Regions from separate parts of the Vibrio gallaecicus genome, predicted to be linked through region 1. Evidence: predicted binding sites of a transcription regulator. Region 1 holds the regulator's gene; the other holds the start of a gene.
The links. Region 1 encodes CRP, which controls carbon source genes, mostly activating them, when cyclic AMP is high. Its sites were predicted from a motif close to TGTGANNNNNNTCACA; they were not measured.

Region 1 (8,335 bases):
AACATCTGAATTCATGAATGCTGTCCGTGAACTGTGTGATAAACACAATGCGCTTCTTATTTTTGATGAAGTACAAACAGGTAATGGTCGTACTGGTGATTTCTACGCTTACCAAGGTTTAGGTGTAACGCCAGATATTCTTAGTACAGCAAAATCTCTTGGTGGCGGCTTCCCTATTGGTGCAATGCTGACTACTGACGCTTTAGCTCCTCACCTTAAAGTGGGTACTCATGGTTCAACTTACGGTGGTAACCCGTTGGCTTGTGCAGTAGCAGAAGCGGTAGTTGATGTGGTGAGCCAACCTGAAACTTTAGCGGGTGTTAAAGAGCGTGAAGCGCTATTCCGTGAAGGTTTGACTAGAATAAATGATAAGTACCAAATTTTTAGTGAAGTACGTGGTAAAGGTTTACTGCTAGGTGCTGCACTTAATGAGAAATGGCAGGGTCGAGCTCGTGATGTATTAGTTGCTGCGGGTAAAGAAGGCTTGATGGTATTGGTTGCGGGAGCGAATGTAGTCCGTTTCACACCGTCACTTGTCATCACTAAACAAGAAATTGAAGAAGGCTTAGCAAAACTAGACAAAGCAATCGCGACGTTAGTTTAGCCTCAAAGCTCGCGTCATAAGAATATTCGCCATAGAGCGATTCTATGATGACTTGCTAAAGGCCCAGACTGTCTAGTTTTGGGCCTGTTTTGCATCTGGAGGGAATATTGATGCTAGTTGTTCGCCCTATTAAATTATCTGATTATGACGCGCTGCATGCTTGCGCCGTTGAATCAGGACATGGATTCACATCTCTTCCTGTAAATGAAGAGCTCCTAACTAACCGCATTACGCATTCTGAATACAGCTTTTCCAAAGCGGATGTCACCGAACCTGGTGATGAAGGCTACCTAATGGTTGGCGTTGATAGCGAAACAGGAGAAGTGGCCGGTACCACAGGTATCGAAGCTTCTATCGGTTGGGACGTCCCATTTTACTCTTACCATATCAGCAAGGTTGTTCACTCATCACAAAAGTTGGGCGTGAACAATGTTGTTAAGCTTCTGACTTTTGGTAATAACTACACAGGCTGCAGTGAAATTTGTACTTTGTTTTTACGTCCATCTTTCCGTGGGGGATTGAATGGTCGTTTGATGTCAAAGTGCCGTTTCTTGATCATGTCTGAGCACCCAGAGCGTTTCTCCGAAACGATTTTTGCTGAGATGCGTGGCGTATCTGACGCTGATGGTAATTCACCTTTCTGGCAGTGGCTGCAAGAGCATTTCTTCTCTATTGATTTCACGCTGGCAGATTATTTAACCGGTATCGGAAAAAAAGGCTTTATTGCTGATCTTATGCCTAAGTTACCGATATACGTGAATTTACTGAGCCAAGAAGCTCAAGCGGTAATCGGACAGGTTCACGATAATACTCGCCCAGCATTAAAGCTGTTAGAGCGAGAAGGTTTTACGAACCGAGGTTATGTCGACATTTTTGACGCTGGTCCAACTGTTGAATGTGATTTACGAAATATTGAATCTGTTCGCCATTCGATCAGAGCACAGGTGAAGATCTCGGAGCATTCAAGCTCTCAAGATTACCTAATTGGTAATACCTCGTTTGAAAATTTCCGAGCGGTTGCAGCGAAAGGTGCATACGATCAAGCGAGTGATAAGGTGATCCTATCACCAGAAGTTGCTAAAGCTTTAGAAGTTAAAGAAGGCGACTTTGTTCGCATGCTCGTTCAGTAAGTCTGTTTCGGCTTCTTTGTGGAGTCGTGAAATGACTGAAGCGATAAATGACCAAAGCTAGAAATGCTCAAGGTTAGAAATGACCAAAGAAAGTGCATTAAGTACTTTTTGAAAAATTGTAAGTAAGGACAGTAGTATGACTCAGTGGATTGCAGGGCAATGGGTAGCCGGACAAGGCGAAGCGATGACATCAGTCAGCCCATTTAATAATGAGGTTGTTTGGCAAGGCGACAGTGCAACTCCAGCTCAAGTGGAATCAGCAGTTAGCGCGGCGCGTAACGCATTTGTAGGTTGGAAGAAATTAAGTTTTGCTGAGCGTGAAGCTATTGTTTTGGCTTTCGCTGAAAAAGTGAAAGAAAACAGTGAAGAAATTGCACAGATTATTGCAAAAGAAACGGGCAAACCAATTTGGGAGACTCGTACTGAAGCAGGTGCAATGGCAGGTAAGATTGCCATTTCAATTCGTGCATATCATGAACGTACAGGTGAAGCTTCTCGTGAAGCTGCTGGCAACCAAATTGTACTTCGTCACCGCCCATTGGGTGTAATGGCTGTCTTCGGTCCTTATAACTTCCCTGGTCACTTGCCTAACGGTCATATTGTTCCAGCATTGCTATCGGGTAATACCGTGGTATTCAAACCTTCAGAGCAGACGCCTTGGACGGGTGAGTTTGCTATGAAGTTATGGCAAGAGGCGGGCTTACCTGCAGGTGTCATTAACCTTGTGCAAGGCGCTAAAGAAACAGGTATCGCATTAGCTGACTCAAAAGGCTTAGATGGGGTGCTATTTACGGGTAGTGCAAATACCGGTCATATCCTACATCGTCAATTTGCAGGTCAGCCGGGTAAAATGCTGGCGCTTGAAATGGGCGGCAACAACCCTATGGTTATCTCTGACCAATATGGAGATGTCGACGCGACGGTTTATACCATTATTCAATCTGCGTTTATTAGTGCGGGTCAACGCTGTACTTGTGCTCGTCGCTTATATGTACCAGTGGGAGAGAAGGGCGACTTACTCATTAATAAATTGGTAGCCGCGACTCAGAAGATTCGTGTCGATCAACCTTTTGCAGAACCAGCACCTTTCATGGGACCACAAATTTCAGAAGCGGCTGCGAAGTTTATTCTTGATGCTCAAGCAAACCTTCAGTCTCTTGGAGGCGTTAGCCTAGTAGAAGCTAAAGGGCTTGAAGCTGCATTTGTGACTCCTGGTATTATCGATGCAACAAACATTGCTGAGTTGCCTGATGAGGAATATTTTGGACCACTTCTACAAGTTGTGCGTTACCAATCATTGGAAGAGGCCGTAAACCTAGCTAACGATACTCGTTTTGGCTTATCTGCAGGTCTTGTTTCAACGGATGACTCTGAATGGGAATATTTCGTGGATCATATCCGTGCAGGTATTGTAAACCGTAACCGACAACTGACAGGGGCAAGTGGTGATGCACCATTTGGTGGACCTGGTGCGTCGGGTAACTTACGACCAAGTGCTTACTACGCTGCGGATTACTGTGCTTATCCAATGGCTTCAATGGAAGGTGGAGAGACATTGCTGCCCGCGACATTTAGCCCAGGTATTGAACTTTAAATAAATCACTGAATATAAAGCTTAAATACTAGCCTTATCTCGATGTAAGGCTAGTCATAATAATAAAAACTCTGGTGATTGCTTATTCATGGAAAGCTTCTGCCAGTGACAATGATTGCAAAATGGCTGCGGCATAAGCGGTAGCTTATCTTCTTAATCCAATATCTCTAGCTTGCTAGTACCCTCGACAAGGAGTCACCATGACGCCCGATCTATTATTCAGCTCATTATGGAACGATTATATTCAACGTTTATGCCCTTCAGCAGCTCAAGTTCAGCAGCTGTTGAAAGAAGACGAAGCGTTGATCAACGACCATATTGCACTGCGAACTTTCAACGTAGCCCCGCTTGGCATTGATACTCTAGCCAAACCATTTATAGATCTAGGCTATCAAGCTTGTGGTGATTATCTTTTCGAAAGTAAAAAATTAGTCGCGAAGCATTTTGAACACCCAGATCCAAATCAACCAAAAGTGTTCATTAGTGAACTTAAAGTTGAAGAGTGTTCAGCGGAGTTACAAACAATCGTTGCTAAGCTTGTGAAGCAATTGGACACCAATAAGCTAAAAGGTCATGAGTTCCTATTTGGTGGGCGACTATGGGATTTAAGCTTTGTGGATTTCCAAGTGTTGGCAAAAGAAAGTGAGTACGCTTCTTGGCTTGCGGCACATGGTTATGGGGCAAACCATTTCACAGTAAGTGTGAATCAACTGAATAAGTTTGATGAAGTTCAGTCTGTGAATGACTACTTGAGAGATGAAGGTTTTACTATCAATAGTGCTGGTGGAGAAGTAAAAGGATCACCTGAAGTGCTTCTTGAACAATCTTCAACGATGGCGGATAAAGTCGCGGTTACTTTCACCGAAGGTGTCGAAATGATCCCGGGTGGCTTTTACGAATTTGCTAAGCGCTACGTGATGGCAAATGGGGAAATCTATACTGGTTTTGTTGCGGCTTCTGCCGATAAGATTTTTGAAAGTACAGATAGCTAATCTAACTTGTGTTCTCTAGAGGCTTTCATTACTAAGCCCTAGAACCTAGAACCTAGAACCTAGAACCTAGAACCTAGAACCTAGAACCTAGAACCTAGAACCTAGAACCTAGAACCTAGAACCTAGAACCTAGAACCTAGAGCCTAGAAAAGAAAAAGCCACCAACTTTGCAGCTGGTGGCTTTAATATTTGTCTCGGCTTTTAATTGCTAGCTAGAGCGATTAAAAATTAGCGAGTACCGTAAACAACGATAGTCTTACCGTGAGCTGAAATTAAGTTCTGCTCTTCTAGCATCTTCAAGATACGACCAACAGTCTCACGTGAACAGCCAACAATCTGACCGATCTCTTGACGAGTGATCTTGATTTGCATGCCGTCTGGGTGAGTCATTGCATCTGGCTGTTTAGCTAGGTTTAGTAGCGTTTGAGCGATACGACCAGTCACGTCAAGGAAAGCTAAGTCACCTACTTTTTGGCTAGTCACTTGTAGACGATTAGCCATTTGAGATGATAGACGCATTAAGATGTCTGGGTTCACTTGGATAAGTTGACGGAATTTCTTAAATGAAATTTCAGCCACTTCACAAGGAGATTTAGCACGAACCCAAGCAGTACGCTCTTGGTCTTCTTCAAATAGACCAAGCTCACCAATAAAGTCACCTTGGTTTAGGTAAGAAAGAATCATCTCCTTACCTTCTTCATCTTTGATTAGAACCGCAACAGAACCTTTTACGATGTAGTACAAGGTTTCCGCTTTTTCACCAGCGTGAATTAGCGTGCTTTTAGAAGGGTACTTATGAATATGACAATGTGACAGAAACCATTCTAATGTTGGATCGGTTTGAGGTTTACCTAGAACCATAATATCTCACTTCCTCTGCAGGGTATGCTTGCTGCTTTCCGTATTAATTAGCTAAGCCTAAATTAGGCTTTAGGGTAAGAGCACTTTTTCAGTGCTGCAAGCTATCTTTTGTTTCGGACTAAAATAGTATCCTTTTTCAGTCACTATTTCTTGATTTTAATCGTGACCAAGCTGCGATTTTTTACGCAAAATTGTGCACATGATCACGGTATGAAAAGTAACCTGATAAAATGACGTTCTGTTAACCTATTTTTCCAGTTTCAATCAGCTGTTGAAGGATAGGTCTAACAATGAGCTCCATAGCAAAGCTCATCTTCCCGCCTGGCACGACTAGCGTATTATGTCGCGACATAAATGAGCCATCAATCATTGCTAAAAGGTATGGGAAATCGACATTTTTAATGCCACGCAATCGAATGACTACGAAGCTTTCATCTAAACTAGGGATTCCTTTTGCGTTCAGAGGGTTTGATGTATCGACTGTCGGAACACGTTGGAAGTTGATATGAGTACGTGAAAATTGTGGTGTAATGTAATTCAAATAGTCGTCCATTGAACGAACAATGGAGTCCATTACCGCTTCACGAGAATGCCCTCGGTCGCGAGTATCTCGGACGAACTTTTGAATCCACTCTAAGTTTACGATGGGTACCATGCCAATCAATAAATCGACATGTTGTGAGGCATTAATGTCGCCATCCACAACACCACCGTGTAGTCCTTCATAGAACATCACATCCGAGTTTTCAGGAATATCCTGCCAAGGCGTGAAAGTGCCTGGCATTTGATTATATGGAACGGCTTCATCAAAAGTATGAAGGTAGCGGCGTACTTGCCCTGTACCTTCATTACCATATTTACGGAAAAACTCAGCCAGTGCTCCAAAGTCGTTGGCTTGTGGGCCAAAGTAACTGATGTGCTTTCCTTGTTCGCGTGCTTTACGGATCTCTACATCCATTTCTGGGCGAGTGAAGCGGTGAAAGCTATCGCCTTCTACCCATGCTGCCTTTACGTCCATCATATTGAACATTTTTCTAAAGGCTTCGGAAGTTGTAGTTGTACCGGCTCCTGATGAACCCGTTACTGCGATAATTGGATGTTTAGCGGACATGACAACCCTTGTCTTTGTAGTAACTTACTTGTTAGCAATCGCTTTCACTATAACATGGCTCACTGGCTAGCGCAGCATAGCTCCCTGCCATACGGTTACTCTACTTATTGTTGTTCTTTGATTCCATTCATTGCTTAAACTCAACTTCACATTGTATGACGTAGCTGAATATCAACAGTTTCGTGCAACTCAGAAAAGACGATATTGGCATCGCCTGTCTTCAGTTGGTTTTTTACTTGGTCAATTTTATTTTGTAGAGAAATTTCAACATCCCCGTAATCAGTACCTTCACGAAGCACAAACTCCTTAACGAGGTTTTCTAATGTTTCAGGTGCAATGTCTTGCCATGGAATGATCATAAATACATCTCTATTTTACGGTCAGCTTTTGGTTAGAACCTTATTGGTTCATGGAAATGACGAAAGAAAATAAGGCAACCATTATGCCGAATCTTGAATACTTTCATAGTAGGCAGGCAGTGCTTCTTCTAGCCAGAAGCGAGGTTTTAAGGTGTTCCCAGTGATAAATCCAACATGGCCACCATGCTGGAATAGGCGATAATCGATATTTTCTGGAAGTACAAATTTAGGGATCACGGCATCTGTCATGAATGGGTCATCTTTAGCATGAATGATCTGAGTTGGCAGTTTGATTTTTTGTAATTTTGAAAGAGCTGAACATTTTACATAGTAATCTTGAGCGTTTTTGAAACCATGCAGTGGCGCGGTAATCCTTTCATCAAATTCGTATAAGTGACGAATGTTCTTGATGGATTCAGCGCTGATCCCCAGTTCATCAAGCAGGATCTGCCCTTTTTTCAATGCATTATCTTTTAGTGAATTTAATAAGTACTTTTTATAGATTTTAGAGAAGCCTTGCTCAATTCGGCTTGAACAACTGGCAAGATCAAAAGGGGCTGAAACTATAGTTGCTGCTGATAGTAAAGGATCGTCAGCGTAATCGGCTAGATAATTAGCAAGCATGTTACCACCTAAAGAAATACCTACGGCTACTTTAGGGTTGTCTGGAAATTGTTTGTTTAAAAACTCAAGAAAGAAGCGCGCATCTTCTACTTCGCCTGAATGATAGGCTCTGGCTAATCGGTTCGGTTTTCCGCTGCATCCTCGAAAGTGCATCATGACGGATAACCACCCGTCTTTTGCGAAAGCATTCATTAAGCCGTTAGCATAAGGGCTTTCGAAACTGCCTTCTAGCCCGTGAAATAACACGAAGATAGGTTTTTTCTTTAGCTGTTCACCTGTTGGCTCTTCACTCCAAGCAAGATCGAGAAAATCACCATCTGGTGTATCTAAGGTTTGCCAAGTGGGTTTAAACAGAGTCTGTTTACGAATAAACCGTGGCACCAGAGTCTGTAGGTGAGGGTTTGATAAGCCCGCAGCTGCGGTAAATATGGTCATAGAAAAACTCAGTCCATCCGTTAATGAGTAATTATCTTTTGTATTTCATTCTTTGAGCTTGGTCTATCAGGGCGTTGAGTGCAAGTGTTGGGTTTATCTGAATGGAAGCAATGCTGGCTTATTGAACGAGTAAAGAACAACTCAACTTTCTGGATATAGTAAGCCGTAATAAGTAAATGCAATTAGGGACTTAATATTAAAATAGACAAGATAAACGGTTTTGATTATAGAAAATTTTCTGAGATTAAAAGCTATTGATTAGCGATGTTCGGAGCTGGTTCTGCAAAAGCCGAGTATAGGGATTCTCCACCCAGTAGACGGCAGTAGCGTAAAACCAGAGGCTCGTGATAGTTGGTATCGAGGGGGAGGGTATTAATGCAATCTACTAGATCCGACTGCTGTTGTTTCTCAAGCTGGAGTTCAAACTGAAGGGCTTCTCTGTATAAAGAATCAGATACATGATGCTTTAGGTGCTTTCTGAGCTCGCGATAACTGTGCAGTAAAGCCTCTGAGCGACTTAAACATTGCTGGACTTTGTGCCAGTCCTCTTCGTGAAAGCTAACTTGCTGCTCATCTAGCCATTTAAGTAGCAGCAGCAAATTAACGTTACCATGGAAATTATTTT
Region 2 (8,335 bases), 350 kb from region 1:
ATTAATGTCACGATTGGTTTTGACAGCTTGTAATAGAAGAAAGCCAGCAAAATAGTGGTCAGTAATATATTTCGAATGAGATCAAAAATAAGTATCCGGCTGGATTTAGAAATAAATGCTTCAGCTATGGTGGTTCCATTGACTGAAAAATTGAGCGTTCCAACAATAACATTAGAATCTGGCTGATGAAGTTCAGCGCTATAAAAAGGAGTATCAGGTGTTAAGAAGTCCGAAAGTAAGCGTGTAATAAGATCTTGCTGTTCGATTACACGATCTTGTTTGGTCAGCATATCGCCAAAATCATCAATAATAGCAACGCTATAAATAGCTTTATCCATCATTAGGCTAGAGGCAACTTGATCTGCCAATAAATGATTAAGGTGATATGCCGCTTGGCTTGCATTCGAATAATTCTGCAACAGCTTGAACTGGTAATGGTCTTCAATTCGAGTTTGTTCTTGGTGTAAATCCACAACAATGTGGTAGAAGCTAAAAAACACCCCAAGAACAACGGAAACTAAGAAAACTGTTTTAGCCTGTTTAAATGCTAACGAATGTATTTTTTTTGTTGTCGTCATACCTATAACCATTATCTGCCACTTATTTAGTTATAGCTCATATTTATTGATAATTTGATCATCTATTGTAATTTCATCAACATTGCATCAAAGGTTGTGCTCGAAGCTTATATACAGACAAGTTGCCCATTGAGTAAATATAGGGGAAAATACGCCGTAATAGATTCGTCCAACTCGCTCTCATACAATTTTATTGAATTGTTTGATACATTGGCCAACCAAAGAAGAACACATTCATGTCAAATACTCCATTTATTGGTGAAGTATCTAAACGTAGAACTTTCGCCATTATCTCTCACCCGGATGCGGGTAAAACCACGATTACTGAAAAGGTACTTTTATTCGGAAACGCGATTCAAAAAGCGGGTACTGTTAAAGGCCGTGGCTCTAACCAGCATGCAAAATCTGACTGGATGGAGATGGAAAAAGAACGTGGTATCTCGGTAACTACATCTGTAATGCAGTTTCCATACAACGAATGCCTAGTGAACCTATTAGATACTCCTGGACACGAAGACTTCTCGGAAGATACTTACCGTACCTTAACTGCGGTTGATTCTTGCCTAATGGTTATTGATGCTGCGAAAGGTGTCGAAGACCGTACACGTAAGCTAATGGAAGTAACTCGTCTTCGTGATACGCCGATCGTTACATTTATGAACAAACTTGACCGTGATGTTCGTGATCCAATGGAAGTGCTGGATGAAGTGGAAAGTGAGCTAGGTATGGCTTGCGCTCCAATCTCATGGCCAATTGGTTGTGGTAAAGAGTTTAAAGGTGTTTACCATATTCACCGCGATGAAACGATTTTGTATGAATCTGGTCATGGTCATGAAATTCAAGAAGTGCGCATCATTAAAGGGTTAGATAACCCAGAGTTAGATGTTGCTGTTGGTGAAGACCTTGCTGGAAGTGTTCGTGAAGAACTAGAACTAGTGATTGGCGCATGTCCTGAGTTTGATCATGAGCTTTTTTTAGCTGGTGAGCTAACGCCTGTTTACTTTGGTACTGCATTAGGTAACTTCGGTGTGGACCACATGTTAGATGGTCTGACTGAATGGGCTCCGGGTCCACAAACCCGCCAAGCAAATGAGCGTGAAGTTGAAGCAACTGAAGAGAAGTTCTCTGGTTTCGTATTTAAGATCCAAGCAAATATGGATCCTAAGCACCGTGACCGTATTGCGTTCATGCGAATTGTATCGGGTACTTATGACCAAGGTATGAAGATGAACCATGTTCGTACTGGTAAAAATGTAAGTATTTCAGATGCAGTAACTTTCATGGCAGGCGATCGTTCTCGTGCAGAAAAAGCATACGCAGGCGACATTATCGGTTTACATAACCACGGCACAATCCAGATTGGTGATACTTTCACTCAAGGTGAAAATCTGAAGTTTTCTGGTATTCCAAACTTTGCACCTGAGTTATTCCGTCGTATTCGTTTACGTGATCCTCTTAAGCAAAAGCAACTTCTTAAAGGTCTGGTTCAATTATCTGAAGAAGGTGCGGTTCAAGTATTCCGACCACTGCAAAATAACGACCTAATTGTTGGCGCGGTTGGTGTACTTCAGTTTGATGTGGTTGTGGCTCGTCTAAAAGCAGAATACAACGTAGAAGCGATCTATGAAGGTGTTAACGTTGCAACAGCTCGCTGGGTTGAATGCGATGACGTGAAAAAGCTGGAAGAGTTTAAGCGTAAGAGCCAAGCTAACTTAGCATTAGATGGTGGTGACAACCTTTCTTATATTGCTCCAACGATGGTAAACCTGAACTTAGCTTCAGAACGTTTCCCTGAAGTTAAGTTCCGCGCTACACGCGAGCACTAATCAACTCGATAACACTCGTCTTTGGCTTTACGCTTAATCACGATGTGTATGTTTGATAAAACGCCTATTGTTCAGCAATAGGCGTTTTTTTATACTCGAAATATTATCTTGGTGATTTTTACTTCATTTATTTAGAAGTTATGAAATTACAGGGAACAAACACATGTGTGAGAGGCTGCGATGTTGAGTTGGTTAAAATCATTAGTAAGGCGATATGACAAGTGGTGTGAAGAACTTGGCTTAACACCAGAAAACAAGCGCAGTTGTGTTCCACATCGAACTGACACTATTAATGCTGATGACGAAACCACTAATACAAAGCGGTCCAACGGGAAGCACCATGACTCATTTGTTTGATACCCATTGCCATTTAGATTTTGAGGTTTTTAGTGAAGGTGTTGAGCAGTATCTTGCTGATGCAGGGAAGTCTCATGTGACTAAATTTATGGTGCCTGCAATTGGAAAAGCTAATTGGGCTCGTCTCCATGCTATTTCTAAGCAATATAGGAACGTGTACTTTGCCGTTGGTTTCCACCCTTATTTTTTGGATGATTACTCATCATCTCAATTAGAGTCACTGCGAGATTTTTTGATTCAACGTTCAGGACAATGCGTGGCAATAGGTGAATGTGGCTTAGATTTCGCGATTGGTGTCGATGTGCAAAAACAAGAGGATTTCTTTGTTGCTCAATTGACTTTAGCTACTGAGTTTAAGCTACCTATAGTAGTCCATGAAAGACAATCACATAATCGCCTTATACAACTTATTAAGCAAAATAAGTTTAAAGGTGGTGGAGTGGTTCATGGTTTTTCTGGAAGTAAACAGCAAGCGTTAGAGTGGATAAAGCTCGGTTTCTTCATTGGTGTAGGAGGAACGATAACTTATCCTAGAGCAAAAAAAACACGAACTACGATCTCAGAACTTCCGCTTGAATCATTAGTACTAGAAACGGATGCGCCGGATATGCCTTTTAATGGGTTGCAAGGGCAGCTGAATCATTCGAAATACTTAGAGGTTTTATTGAATGAACTGGCTTTGCTGAGAAAAGAAACAAAGCAATCGGTTGCAGTGCGAATGTGGCAAAACAGCCATTTGCTATTCGATATCTGTGAATAAAATCTGAATATTTTGTTTATCGTTTGCCTAAATTACACATCACCTGTGATCCGACTCACAGATGCGTGTGAATGATTCATGAATCTTATACCAAAGTGTGAGGCCGGCATTACTTTATTAGTGGTCGCATGAGTATAATTGCTCCCGCTTTATAGCTCCATTTTGTCACACGCCAATCAATAACTAATAAGGAAGTCATAAACTATGAGCCTGTTTATGAGCCTCGTCGGAATGTTTGCACTGATCGCAATCGCAGTACTACTATCCGATAACCGCAAAGCAATTAATATCAGAACAGTGGCTGGCGCTTTCGCTATCCAATTCGCACTTGGTGCATTCGTACTTTACATCCCTTGGGGTCGTGATCTACTTGCAGGTTTCTCTGCTGGTGTAGCAAACGTGATCGACTACGGTAAAGATGGTACTGGCTTCCTATTTGGTAGCCTAGTTAACTTCTCAGTTGACGGTATCGGTTTCATCTTTGCATTCCAAGTTCTACCTACACTAATCTTCTTCTCTGCTCTAATCTCTGTACTTTACTACATTGGTGCGATGCAAGTTGTAATCAAGGTTCTTGGTGGTGGTCTTCAGAAAGCTCTAGGTACTTCTCGCGCCGAGTCTATGTCTGCAGCAGCAAACATCTTCGTTGGTCAAACGGAAGCTCCTCTAGTTGTTCGCCCATTTGTTCCTAAAATGACTAACTCTGAACTATTCGCAGTAATGTGTGGTGGTTTAGCATCTGTTGCTGGTGGTGTACTAGCGGGTTACGCATCTATGGGTGTTCCTCTAGAGTACCTAGTTGCAGCGTCATTCATGGCAGCACCTGGTGGTCTACTATTCGCTAAAATCATCAAGCCTGAAACTGATGAAGTTGATGAGAACCTAGGTTCTGACATCGACGGTGGCGACGACAAGCCTGCTAACGTTATCGATGCAGCTGCTGGCGGTGCTTCTGTTGGTCTTCAACTAGCACTTAACGTAGGTGCAATGCTACTAGCATTCATCGGTCTAATCGCTCTTATCAACGGTATCCTAGGTGGCATCGGTGGTTGGTTCGGTATGGACAACCTAACTCTAGAACTTCTTCTAGGTTACATCTTCGCTCCACTAGCATTCATCATTGGTGTGCCATGGGAAGAAGCGACTATCGCTGGTTCTTTCATTGGTCAGAAGACAGTTGTTAACGAATTCGTTGCATACTTAAACTTCGTACCATACGTTGGTGAGAACGCTCAAATCGTTGAAGCGACTGGTCAAGTGATGTCTGAGAAGACTCAAGCTATCATCGCATTCGCACTATGTGGTTTCGCAAACCTTTCTTCAATTGCGATTCTTCTTGGTGGTCTAGGTGGTATTGCTCCAAACCGTCGTCACGACATCGCGCGTATGGGTGTTAAAGCGGTTATTGCTGGTACTCTATCTAACTTGATGGCAGCAACTATTGCTGGCTTCTTCCTATCTTTCTAATTCGTTAGAACTCGATATATAGACGCCATTATAATATCGCCCCGTAGCAAGAAATTGCTACGGGGCTTTTTTGTTTTAGAAACGAGCAAATATCTCTGTTGAATGGAAAGTGATAGTTTTCATCTTAGATATTCATTGAGTAAATGCAGTTTTCTAATTTATTTTGAGATACAAACCGTTTGCGTTCTAAGGAGCACTACAAATTTTGGGCTGATGCCTATAATGTATAAGCTTAAGAGATAGGATTCTCTTCTTGGCTTTACACTGATGATTCGTAATATTTGCTCCCTATAAGTGATATTGGTTTTATTAGATTAGGAATTTAGCCATACTTAGCTTTCGTTAAATGTAGCTTAGCTAGATTTGACTCAAGTTATAGATGTTAGACACAACATGACTGAATTGTTGTGCCATAGACCAAACTGGTACTGTGCGGTGACAAGGATAGCAATTGATAATGCAGTAGTGTGTTATCAAGTCTTCAGGGAACCAAGTCCGTTCATTGGTGACTACTGAGCATTTTTTTATTCTCCATCTATACTGGATGGGGGCGAAGTAGTTAACTATTTGAATATATTGATCGGAGATAGAAATGAGCGATTTAAAAGCAGCAGCTCTACGTGCACTTAAACTTATGGACCTAACTACGTTGAATGACGACGACACGAATGAAAAAGTGATCGCTCTTTGTCATGACGCGAAGACTGCAGTGGGCAACACAGCTGCAATCTGTATCTACCCTCGCTTTATTCCTATTGCTAAGAAGACACTACGTGAGCAAGGTACGCCAGAAGTTCGTATTGCTACTGTAACTAACTTCCCACACGGTAATGACGACATCGATATTGCTGTTGCAGAAACAAAAGCAGCAGTTGCGTACGGCGCAGATGAAGTTGATGTTGTCTTCCCATACCGCGCATTAATTGCTGGTAACGAAGAAGTTGGCTTTAACCTAGTTAAACAGTGTAAAGCTGCTTGTGGTGACATCACTCTTAAAGTGATCATCGAAACGGGTGAGCTAAAAGAAGAAGCTCTAATCAAGAAAGCATCTCAAATCTGTATTGAAGCAGGCGCTGACTTTATTAAAACTTCTACTGGTAAAGTGCCAGTAAACGCAACACCTGAATTTGCACGCATGATGCTTGAAGTTATTCGTGACATGGGTGTAGCAAAAACAGTTGGTTTCAAACCTGCTGGTGGCGTTCGTACAGCTGAAGATGCACAAGCATACTTAGCAATGGCTGACGAGCTTTTAGGCGCAGAATGGGCTGATAACATGCACTACCGTTTTGGTGCTTCAAGTCTTCTGACTAACCTACTTAATACATTAGAAGTAACAGACAAAACTGCGGATCCAGCAGCATACTAATTTACCCATTCGGGTATAAAAAATTAAGTCTGTTTGATGGAGTGGCGTTAAGTCACTCCATATTACCTCTTTATCCTACAACCATACTCGCTCAGAGTTTGGGAGGCACTAATGTATCTACCTCAAGAAATTATCCGTAAAAAACGCGACAACGAAATTCTTACTACTGAAGAAATCAACTTTTTCATTCAAGGCGTTGCTAAGAATGAAGTATCTGAAGGCCAAATTGCAGCATTCGCAATGGCTATTTTCTTCAATGAAATGTCTATGCCAGAGCGTATTGCACTAACTTGTGCGATGCGTGATTCAGGTATGGTTATTGATTGGAGCCACATGAACTTTGATGGTCCAATCGTTGATAAACACTCTACTGGTGGTGTGGGTGACGTAACTTCATTAATGCTTGGCCCTATGGTGGCAGCATGTGGTGGTTTCGTTCCAATGATTTCTGGACGTGGTCTAGGACACACTGGCGGTACGCTAGACAAGCTAGAATCAATTCCTGGTTACAACATTACCCCAACAAACGATGTGTTTGGTCAAGTTACTAAAGACGCTGGTGTTGCGATCATTGGTCAAACTGGCGATCTTGCACCTGCTGATAAGCGTGTTTACGCGACTCGTGATATCACGGCAACAGTAGATAACATCTCGCTAATCACTGCTTCTATCCTATCTAAGAAATTGGCTGCTGGCCTTGATTCTCTAGTCATGGATGTAAAAGTAGGTTCAGGCGCATTCATGCCAACGTATGAAGCATCTGAAGAACTTGCGAAGTCTATCGTTGCAGTAGCAAACGGTGCTGGTACGAAAACAACGGCAATCCTAACTGATATGAACCAAGTATTGGCTTCATCGGCAGGTAATGCAGTTGAAGTACGTGAAGCGGTTCAATTCCTAACGGGTGAATACCGTAACCCACGTTTATTAGAGATCACTCTAGCGTCATGTGCTGAAATGCTTGTTCTGGGTAACCTCGCGAAAGATTCAGATGAAGCACGCGAAAAACTGATGGCTGTACTGGATAACGGTAAAGCTGCAGAGTGCTTTGGTAAGATGGTTGCAGGGCTTGGTGGTCCAGCAGATTTCGTAGAAAACTACGATAATTACCTAGATAAAGCAGAAATTATTAAACCAGTGTATGCGTTAGAAAGCGGTGTCGTATCTGCGATGGATACGCGTGCAATTGGTATGGCTGTTGTTGGTATGGGTGGCGGTCGCCGCGTAGCAACAGACAGTATTGATTACGCTGTTGGTTTTGATAACTTCATTCGCCTAGGCGAAGTAGCAAGTGAAGATAAGCCATTAGCAATGATTCATGCTCGCAACGAACAACAGTGGCAAGAAGCCGCGACTGCATTACAAAATGCAATCACTGTGGGCGGAGAATATACAGCAACTCCAGATGTTTACCGTCAGATTCGTTCTGAAGACGTATAAATTACTCTGGTGGAGAGAGCAATGAAAAGAGCATTTATTTTAGTTTTAGATTCATTTGGTATTGGCGAAACTGCAGATGCAGATACATTCGGTGATGTAGGTTCTGACACTATGGGTCATATCGCAGATCACTGTGATAAAGGCTTAGCAGATAACGCTGATCGTCAAGGTCCGCTAACATTACCTAACCTGTCTAAGCTTGGCTTAGCTATGGCTCATAAAGAGTCAACAGGTCGCTTTGCTCCTGGTATGGATGCAAATGCTGAAATTATTGGTGCATACGGTCATGCAGCAGAGTTGTCTTCTGGTAAAGACACGCCATCTGGTCACTGGGAAATTGCTGGTGTACCGGTATTGTTTGATTGGGGTTACTTCACTGATAAAGAGAACAGCTTCCCTAAAGAGCTAACTGATCGCATCCTTGAGCGTGCTGGTTTGTCTGATTTCTTAGGTAACTGCCACTCATCAGGTACCGAAATCCTGGACAATCTAGGTGAAGAGCACATGAAGACGGGCTTACCAATCTTCTACACTTCAG

Region 2: a site for CRP is predicted at 3,566-3,581, ahead of OCU78_RS11350 (NupC/NupG family nucleoside CNT transporter). Genes of this name have one in related genera too.

What each region holds. Positions count from the first base shown of each region.
Region 1 is NZ_AP025490.1:2,969,785-2,978,119, reverse strand. Features, by position in the region: gene OCU78_RS13085 (aspartate aminotransferase family protein) at 1-604, shown strand, start outside; gene astA (arginine N-succinyltransferase) at 715-1,734, shown strand; gene astD (succinylglutamate-semialdehyde dehydrogenase) at 1,871-3,328, shown strand; gene OCU78_RS13070 (DUF1338 domain-containing protein) at 3,529-4,320, shown strand; gene crp (cAMP-activated global transcriptional regulator CRP) at 4,549-5,181, opposite strand; gene OCU78_RS13060 (phosphoribulokinase) at 5,423-6,292, opposite strand; gene OCU78_RS13055 (YheU family protein) at 6,439-6,651, opposite strand; gene OCU78_RS13050 (hydrolase) at 6,733-7,710, opposite strand; gene OCU78_RS13045 (TIGR02444 family protein) at 7,962-8,335, opposite strand, start outside.
Region 2 is NZ_AP025490.1:2,620,393-2,628,727, reverse strand. Features, by position in the region: gene OCU78_RS11370 (putative bifunctional diguanylate cyclase/phosphodiesterase) at 1-578, opposite strand, end outside; gene prfC (peptide chain release factor 3) at 815-2,404, shown strand; gene OCU78_RS11360 (DUF5363 family protein) at 2,585-2,761, shown strand; gene OCU78_RS11355 (TatD family hydrolase) at 2,703-3,521, shown strand; gene OCU78_RS11350 (NupC/NupG family nucleoside CNT transporter) at 3,726-4,988, shown strand; gene deoC (deoxyribose-phosphate aldolase) at 5,581-6,357, shown strand; gene deoA (thymidine phosphorylase) at 6,469-7,797, shown strand; gene OCU78_RS11335 (phosphopentomutase) at 7,819-8,335, shown strand, end outside.